4 regions of the Streptomyces sp. 796.1 genome follow, and region 2 is predicted to be linked to each of the others. Evidence: riboswitches for the same ligand, from Rfam matches in the RefSeq annotation. Region 2 holds a riboswitch; each other region holds the start of a gene.

Region 1 (2,194 bases), on a different contig from region 2:
CTCGCCGTCGTCGGTGACTTCGAGGATCTCGGTGCACAGGTTGGAGGAGTGGACGACCGCGCCGGGCTCCGCCGTCTGGTTGGCGGTCCGGTTGGCGGCGTCCTTGAAGGTCATCCAGCCGTTGCCGGTCTGCGCCAGGGTGCGCATCATCCGCGCGTACAGCACCCGGGCCGGCACGGTCTTGACGGCCTTGCCCGCGGCCTCCGCAGCCCGGTACGCGGCGTCGAACTCCTCGCCCCACAGGTCCACCAGGTCGGGCGCGTCCGCCGGCGAGAACAGCGACCAGTCGGCGTCCGCCTCCACCCGGCGCATGAACTCGTCCGGGATCCAGTGCGCCAGGTTCAGGTTGTGGGTGCGGCGCGCCTCCTCGCCGGTGTTGTCCCGCAGTTCGAGGAACTCCTCGATGTCCGCGTGCCAGGTCTCCAGGTAGACGCAGGCCGCGCCCTTGCGGCGACCGCCCTGGTTGACCGCGGCGACGGAGGCGTCGAGCGTGCGCAGGAACGGCACGATGCCGTTGGAGTGCCCGTTGGTGCCGCGGATCAGCGAACCGCGGGAGCGGATGCGGGAGTACGAGAGGCCGATGCCGCCGGCGTGCTTGGAGAGCCGGGCCACCTGGTGGTAGCGGTCGTAGATCGAGTCCAGCTCGTCCAGCGGCGAGTCCAGCAGGTAGCAGGAGGACATCTGCGGGTGCCGGGTGCCGGAGTTGAAGAGCGTGGGGGAGCTGGGCAGATAGGCGAGCGAGCTGGTGAGCCGGTACAACTCGCTGACGTCCGTCACCGCCTGCTCGGAGGCGCCGTCCGCGAGGCCGCAGGCCACCCGGAGCAGGAAGTGCTGCGGCGTCTCGATCACCTGCCGGGTGATCGGGTGGCGCAGCAGGTAACGGCTGTGCAGGGTGCGCAGCCCGAAGTAGCCGAACCGGTCGTCGGCCCGGCCCACGCCGGACGCGCCGTCGGTGCGGGCGTTGGTCTCGTCCAGGAGGGCGTCGAGCCGCGCGGCGTGCACCCGTACGAATTCCGCCGTCTCGTCGGCGATGAGCCCTTCCCGGTGACCGACGGCGACCGAGGCGGAGAAGGAGACCGCGCCCTGCCCGGCGGCCTCCTCCGCGATGGCCCGGGTGAGCAGCCGCGCGGCGAGCCGCGAGTACTGCGGCTCCTCGGCGATCAGACCGGCCGCCGCCTCGGTCGCCAGGGAGCGCAACTCCGCCTCGTCCGAGCCGGGATGGCGACCGCGCAGCGCGGCGGCGGCGACCTTCCCCGGGTCGGTGGCGGGCAGGTCGGCGGTGAGGTCGGTCAGGACCCGCAGCAGTGCGGTCCCGGCTCCTTCGGCCGCTGACACGGGCACGGACTCGCGTGAAACGGGGTCCGCGGGCGCGATGGTCACGGGGTGGCTCTCCCTCGCTCGGCAAGGGGCCACGCGGGGCGGGGCGGCGCGCGCGGGGCAGGCCGCGACCGCGGTCCCGGCATGCCACGCAGCGTCCGCCGGCCCAACCCGCGGGGCCCGGACGAATACGACGCCCGGCGGCCGGGGCGGCACCCCGGGCCATGGGCGTACTGTCGGCAGGTCCTCGGACTCACGGCGCGCAAAACGGCACACGTACACCGTTGCGGGACAGTTCCGGATTTCCACCGGATTCCCCTGCGGCGACAGCGAGGACGAGCATACATCTTGTGTTGGCCCGGGCATGCGCCCCCACATCTTGTGTCGGATGGGAAGGAATCCCGTACGGATGTGCTAATGCGCGGCGTTCGTTGGCGGCCCGTCGGGCCCGTCATCACGGGCCGGAACGGTTCGGCCGGCGGGCCGCGCATTGGTGGCTTGCCACAGTCCTGGTGTGTTGACCCCCGCCCCGGAGCGGAGTTGGGTGCGTCGCACGCCGTTCACGGACGACGGCGGACATCGGCTGGCGAAGGGGTGGGAAACGGGATGCGCAACACCCGAGCGAGAACGCGTACGGCGCTGGCGGGGGTGGCCTGCGCGTGGTTAGCGGCGGGGCTGTTGGCCGGGCCGGCCACGGCGGCATCGACCACGGCGGTACCGGCTGGCGGGCAGCACGGGGCGCGGCACGGGGCGAGGGCGTGGCCCGGCGCGCCCGGCACGGAGCGGGTGAGCCTGGCGCACGACGGCGGCCAACTGGCGCGCGAGTCCTACGGGTACGCGCTGAGCGCGGACGGCCGCTGGCTGACCTTCACGACCG
Region 2 (2,194 bases):
CCCGGCAGACCGGGCGGGCGAAGGAGTGAACAGCCGGATGGCCGCGCCTGCGCCACGACAGCACAACCGCTCACCCGGTGGGCACGCCGACCTTCCCGCGAGGTCACCGAAACGACCGCGCACGGTGGCCCGGGCGCGGGCAGCGGGCAGGTCTTCGGACTCGCGGGCGCGTCCCTGACGTACGAGACACCTACTGGCCGTCGCTTCCCGGGCCACCTGGACCCAGTGCGTATGACGACTGTCGTTCCCACTCACCGCTGCGGGGCAGTCCCGGATTCCCACCGGGTTCCCTCTTGCGACGCCTCCCGCCTGGCGGACGGGGCGAACCTGCTGCGCCGGTCAGCCTAACCGCAGACGCCGGCCGGTGGGACGGGTGATCCAGCCGGCGTGGGTGAGGTGGGCCACCTGTGGTGAGGCGCTGGCTGGTGCGCCGGACCGGCACACCCCGCGGTGCCTGACGCCTCCCGCCTGGGTGCCCCGGTGGCCCGTGCAGACCCGTCGGACTCGGTGCCCGCGCAGGTCAGAGCCGTACATCGGGGGCGGGCAAGGAACGGTCGACGGCCTGGCGCGGCGCGCCAACTGTTGGCCGGGCGGGGCTGGGCCACCGGGTGGGCCGGCAGGGTGAGCCGGTCGGCAACCGGGGGAGTAGGGGGTGGACTTACTTGGACGTCCAACTATATGTTCGTGGCCAAGGCCCGCGGTGTCAGGGAAGCCGGTGCGATTCCGGCGCGGTCCCGCCACTGTGACCGGGGAGTGCGTGCTCAAGCAGATGGAACGCCACTGACGGACCGTCCGTCGGGAAGGCGGGGTGCGCGCGCTGATCCGGGAGTCAGGATACCGGCCGCGGGATGGTCCGTGTTTCCACGAGGATGGAGCAGACACGCATGGCACCGGTCGCTACCCATGACCCAGGCGAATCGGCGGAACGCACGGCGTAGACACGCCACTTCCTGACGTTCCGTGACGGCTCTTCGGCCTTCGCGTCCCACGGCATCCGACGCCGCACACCCATCCGGTGGCGGTCGGTCGGCCTGCCGTGCCATCCCGGTTCCCACCTGAGGAGAGCACCCTCCCATGGTCCACGAACTCACCCACTTCATCGGCGGCAAGCGCACACCCGGCACCTCCGGCCTGTTTGCCGACGTCCACGACCCCAACACCGGCACCGTGCAGTCCCGCGTCCCACTGGCCGGGCGCACGGAGACCGAAGCGGCCATCGCCGACGCTGAACAGGCACAGCGCGTCTGGGGCGAATGGAACCCGCAGCGGCGCGCCCGCGTCCTGCTCAAGTTCCTCCAGCTCGTCGACGCGGAACGCGACTCGCTCGCCCGCACCCTCTCCGCCGAACACGGCAAGACAGTCGCCGACGCCCACGGCGACCTCCAACGCGGCCTGGACGTAGTCGAGTTCGCCGCCGGCATCCCCCACCTGCTCAAGGGCGAGTTCACCGACAACGCGGGCAGCGGCATCGACGTGCACTCGCTGCGCTCGCCACTCGGCGTGGTGGCCGGCATCACCCCGTTCAACTTCCCCGCCATGATTCCGCTGTGGAAGGCGGCCCCGGCCATCGCCTGCGGTAACGCCTTCATCCTCAAACCGTCCGAACGCGACCCGTCCGTACCGCTGCGGCTCGCCGAACTCTTCCACGAGGCAGGACTGCCGGCCGGCGTTCTCAACGTCGTCAACGGCGGCGAGGAGGCGGTGACCACCCTCCTTGAGGACCCCCGGGTACAGGCGCTCGGCTTCGTCGGCTCCAGCCCGATCGCCGCCCACGTCTACGCCACCGCAGCCGCCCACGGCAAGCGCGCCCAGTGCTTCGGCGGCGCCAAGAACCACATGATCGTGATGCCCGACGCCGACCTCGACCAGGCCGTCGACGCGTTGATCGGCGCCGGATACGGTTCAGCAGGCGAACGCTGCATGGCGATCGCGGTCGCCGTACCGGTGGGCGAACAGACCGCAGACGCCCTCGTGGCCCGCCTCAAGGAACGCATCGCCACCTTGCGCATCGGCCGCTCGGACGACCCCGAGGCCGACTTCGGCCCGCTGGTCAGCCGGGACGCGCTCGACCGGGTCCGCCGCTATGTGGACATCGGCGTCGGAGAAGGCGCCGAACTCGTCGTCGACGGGCGTGACTTCACCCTTCCCGGCCACGAGAACGGGTTCTTCGCCGGCGCCACCCTCTTCGACCGGG
Region 3 (2,194 bases), on a different contig from region 2:
TTACGCCAGCCCGTCGGCGCTCCCGGTACGTCAACCGAGCCGGCGGCCCCGGTGCGTCAACCAGCCGCCCGCGGCAGCAACTCCAGTGCGTCGATCGCGGCCGGGGACAGCACCTCCGGGGTCAGGTCCGCGATCCGGTGCCAGGCGACCGCGCTGGTCGCGCCGTCCGTCTCGGTGACCCGCAGCGTGCCCGGGGCCAGCTCGACCGCGTAGAAGAGGCCGGTCAGGTGCCAGTGCGTGCCGTTGCGGTGAGCGGTGTAGCTCTTGGCGTCCAGCAGCCGGACGGCGCGTGCCGTACGGCCGCTCTCCTCGTGGAGTTCGCGGGCCAGCGCCTGGGCCGGCTGCTCGCCGGGGTCGATGCCGCCGCCCGGCAGGTGCCACAGCCCGGGCGCGAAGACCGGCGAGGCGGCGGAGAGCCGGGTCAGCAGCAGCCGGTCGGCCTCCACGACGATCGCGTACGCAGAGACGCGGGTCCTGATGTCCACGGGGTGCCTCCCTCGATGCCGGCCACGACGGTCGTACCGGCTGCCCCATCATGATCGCGCCGGGGCGGTGGCGGGCCGGGTGCCCTGCGGGCGGCGCGTGGTGAGCGGTGGGCAGTCGGCGGGCGGTGGGCGGTGGGCAGGCGGGTGACAACCACACCGCCCCCACGCGCCCCTCCCTTCCCTGGCCAACCCAGCAGTGTCACCCACAAGATTCACTCCAGCTACCGTCTGCATCAGGACAACACCGCTACATCAGGACAACGGGCGAACTCGCTCTGTCCCCTGCGGAGCGGCGCCCCTACGCTGATAGGCGCAGTTGGTTCACGCCATCCACCAGTGGCGTGACGCAAGAGGGAACCCGGTGTGAGTCCGGGACTGTCCCGCAACGGTGAGTGGGAGCTCACGCCGTCGACGTCCGACCCGCAGCGGCGGGCCCGGGAGCGGTGGCCGGTAGCTGTCCGTCGGAAGTCCGGCAGGCCCCATGAGTCCGAAGACCTGCCGCTGCTCACGTGCGTGGTGCACGTGGTGTGTGCACGGTGGCCTCGTGGACTGGGTCGGCGGTACAGGTGGCTGCGCGGGGCCTCACCCCGCGCTTCGCCCTCGCCCCTCCCCCGTCATCGCTCGGGGCACGGGATGACGAGGGAGGACGCATGCCTGGCCACGGAGATCCGCAACCGGGCCGATCGGCGCATCGCCCCCGTACCCCCACCGGCGCCCCCACCGCACTCCCGGACACGGCGCCCGCACCCACCACGCCCCCGGCCACGGTGCCCGCGCTCCCAGCTCCGTCCGGCGCACCCGCGCCACCCCCACGCACGGCGCCCGCGCCCCCGCCCGGCGCCCCCACCACGACCCCGGTTCCGGCCATCGCCGCCGGCGTCTGCCACGGCACCCTGGGCGAGCTCTACCAGGGCCCGTTGCGCGCCGGCCCGACGCCCGACATCGCCCTGGTCTCCTTCCCGGTGGACCGGCACTCCTGGGTGTACTTCACGCCGGGCGCAGGACCACCAGGGCCGCTGCCGCTGGGCGCGAAGGCGGCGAAGGCGGTGCGGCTGTTCCTCGACCGGTTCGACCTCCAACTGCCGCCCGGGCACTGGAGCACCCATTCCGACCTGCGGATCGGCGTCGGCATGGCGAGTTCGACCGCCGACGTCGTGGCCACCTTGCGCTGTCTGTTCCGGCTCTTCCTGCTGCCGTACGACCAGCAGGTGGTGCTCGGCATCCTGGCCGCGATCGAGCGGGCCGACAGCGTCTTCCTGGACGAGTTCGCGCTGCACCTGAGCGCCCGGCACCGGGTGGTGCGCACCCTCGGCACCGCCATCGGCTTCCACACCGCGTTCGTCACCGAGCCCGGCACCGTGGACACCGGCGCCGTCACCGCGCTGCTGCTGCGCCACTACCGGCGGCGCGGCGAGGAGTACGAGCGGTGCCTGTCCGACCTGTTGAAGGGGTTCGACACCGGCGACCCGGCCGTCGTCGCCCGGGCCGCCACCACCAGTGCGGTGCTCTCCCAGGAGGCGCTGCCCAAGCAGACGTTCGCCAGCGTGCTCGGGCACCGCGAGCGGTTCGGGGCCGACGGCGTCTTCGTCGCCCACACCGGCTCGCTGGTCGGCTACCTCTTCGTCGACCGCCCACCCAGCGACGTCAAGTCCGAACTCTCCGCCTTCTTCCGTTCGCTCGGCCACCAGTGCTCATTCGCCCAAGGAGGC
Region 4 (2,194 bases), on a different contig from region 2:
GCTGACCCGGCGCGAGAGCCGCACCGCGCGCTCGATGTCGGCGACCTCGACGGGCCGGTGCTCGGCGCCCAGCACCGGACGGTGCTCCACGCGGCCTGCGTAGGCGAGGGTGCCGCCGAGCCGCACGCCGAGCGCGCCGGCGAACGCGGCTTCCACGGGGCCGGCGTTGGGGCTCGGATGGCTGCCCGCGTCGCGGCGTACGGTGCGCCAGGCGCGGCCGGGGGCGGGCCCGGCGAGCACCGCGAGCGCGGCGGTGAGCCGGGCACCTGGCCAGCCGACCAGGTCGTCCAGGCGTGCGGACGCCCAGCCGAACCGCAGGTAGCGCGGCGAGCGGTGGCCCACCATCGCATCCAGGGTGTTCACCGCACGGAAGCCGAGCAGCCCGGGGACGCCGCCGACCGCGCCCCACACCAGGGCGCCCACCACCGCGTCGGAGGTGTTCTCGGCGACGGACTCCACGACGGCCCGGGCGATCTGCTGGGCGTCCAGGGCCTGCGGATCGCGCCCGCACAGCCGGGGCAGCGCGGCCCTGGCCGCGTCGAGGTCCCCGGCGGTCAGCGCGGCGCCGATGGTGCGCGCCTCCCGGCCGAGCGTGGTGCCGCCGAGTACGGCCCAGGTGGCGAGCGCGGTCAGCGCGGCCTCGCGCGCGCGGGCGGGCGAGGAGATGCGGGCGAGGGGGTACGGCGCCCGCGGGGCGGCGCTGACCGGGCGGCCGGTGCTCGGGCGCGGCGCAGCAGCCTGGCGCACCGTCGTGGCCCGGCTGGCAGGGACGACGGGGGAGACCGGGGAGGCCGGTACGGGCCTGCCCGCCGGTGCGGTCGACAGGGTGTGCGGAGCCGCCGGGCGGGTGCCGGCCGGGCCGCGCGCCGCCCGGGTCAGCAGTGCGCCGACGAGCGCGGCACCGCCCGCACACACGGCGGTGTGCAGAGCACCGTGCCCGCGGTGATCGCGCCACAGCCGTCGCTCCACGGCGCCGGCGGCACGTCCGAAGGCGGCCACCGGGTGGCCCCGCTGGGGGTCGCCCAGGGCGCGGTCGCCCAGGAAGCCGATGACGGCGCCGTACGCGTACGCAAGGGGGTCGGTACGCATCGGTCAGCCCGCCGTCGTGCCTCGGCGGGGGAGCGGTGCGGGCCGGCACGCCGACCGGTGTGGGCGGCGGCGGGCCGCACGGGCGGCAGGGGGCGCTGGACGGCGGCAGGCCATGGTGGTGTGTCCTCACTCAGGGTCCGCGCCCTGGCTCGACGTGATCGGCGGCGAGAGTCTCCTGGCTCCCGGATCGACGCCGCACCCCGGCCTTCCAGCCCGCGGTGTACGAGCCGTGGCCATGCGCTGGGGGAGCGCTCCCCGGTGACAGTGGCGGGACCGCGCCGGACTCGCACCGGCTTCCTCTCCTGTCGCCGTTTGGCCCCGGAAGTCCACCACGCCCCGGGAACGGCCGTCAACTCGCGGTTGACCTGCACAGAGGCCCGCCGGGCGGGGCGCGACACGGTTCGGTCGCACCCTGCCCGGCGGGCTGGGTGTGGTGGGGCGCGGCCCGACCGCAGCCCATCCGCCGCGGCCCCTGCGGATGTGGACCGGCGGTCGATCGGGCGGAAGCGGTCAGCCGGTTGGGCCAGGTGGCCGGCTGGACAGGGGGCGGGTGGTGCGGCCGTGGCCGTTCGCCGGTGCCGGCCGCGGGAGACCGCGGGGCGGCACCGGCGCTCAGGCCACGATCAGGTGGATGCCGTACCCCACCGCCGCCGCACACAGCGCGAAGCACAGGTAGGCACCGGAGCGGGCCAGCGCGCTGGTACCCGTCGTACCCACGGTGCTCGCCGTACCCACGGTGCTCGCCGTGCCCGCGGCGCCGGTGGCGCCCGGGGCGTCTTCGGCCGGCTTGGCCGAGGTGCCGACGATGCCGAGCGTGAACACGCCCACCAGGGCGACGGTCACCACCAGGCTCACGCCGAAGACCTCGCCGAGTGCGGCCCAGTCGATGTTCATGGCGCTGATTCCTTCGATCGTCTGCGGTGTCTGCGGTGTCTGCGGTGTCTGCGGTGATCTGTGATCGTCCGTGGAGCCCGGGTCGTACGTCGCCCAAGGCGTCCGCTTGACGGGGGCGGCGCGGGCGCCGCCCCCGTCGGCTAGGCCGGAGCGGCGGGCGCAGCCGTCGCCGGTGCCGGGGCGGCTGCCGGGGTCAGGCCGGGGGCGGGTG

The links. A riboswitch is a leader RNA that binds a small molecule or an ion and turns the genes downstream of it on or off. The one in region 2 is predicted to bind cobalamin.
Region 1: another riboswitch for cobalamin. It lies ahead of ACMA1D_RS04885 (ribonucleoside-diphosphate reductase subunit alpha); the one in region 2 lies ahead of ACMA1D_RS26200 (CoA-acylating methylmalonate-semialdehyde dehydrogenase).
Region 3: another riboswitch for cobalamin. It lies ahead of ACMA1D_RS07430 (hypothetical protein); the one in region 2 lies ahead of ACMA1D_RS26200 (CoA-acylating methylmalonate-semialdehyde dehydrogenase).
Region 4: another riboswitch for cobalamin. It lies ahead of ACMA1D_RS01675 (cobalamin biosynthesis protein); the one in region 2 lies ahead of ACMA1D_RS26200 (CoA-acylating methylmalonate-semialdehyde dehydrogenase).

Annotation. Positions count from the first base shown of each region.
Region 1 is NZ_JBLIWA010000004.1:128,766-130,959, reverse strand. It holds gene ACMA1D_RS04885 (ribonucleoside-diphosphate reductase subunit alpha) at 1-1,380, opposite strand, end outside; cobalamin riboswitch at 1,538-1,677, opposite strand; gene ACMA1D_RS04880 (TolB family protein) at 2,104-2,194, shown strand, end outside.
Region 2 is NZ_JBLIWA010000044.1:52,109-54,302, forward strand. It holds cobalamin riboswitch at 149-295, opposite strand; cobalamin riboswitch at 669-861, shown strand; gene ACMA1D_RS26200 (CoA-acylating methylmalonate-semialdehyde dehydrogenase) at 1,075-2,194, shown strand, end outside.
Region 3 is NZ_JBLIWA010000007.1:185,197-187,390, forward strand. It holds gene ACMA1D_RS07425 (NUDIX hydrolase) at 57-485, opposite strand; cobalamin riboswitch at 786-1,003, shown strand; gene ACMA1D_RS07430 (hypothetical protein) at 1,136-2,194, shown strand, end outside.
Region 4 is NZ_JBLIWA010000002.1:64,815-67,008, reverse strand. It holds gene ACMA1D_RS01675 (cobalamin biosynthesis protein) at 1-1,089, opposite strand, end outside; cobalamin riboswitch at 1,258-1,390, opposite strand; gene ACMA1D_RS01670 (hypothetical protein) at 1,702-1,983, opposite strand; gene ACMA1D_RS01665 (anion permease) at 2,124-2,194, opposite strand, start outside.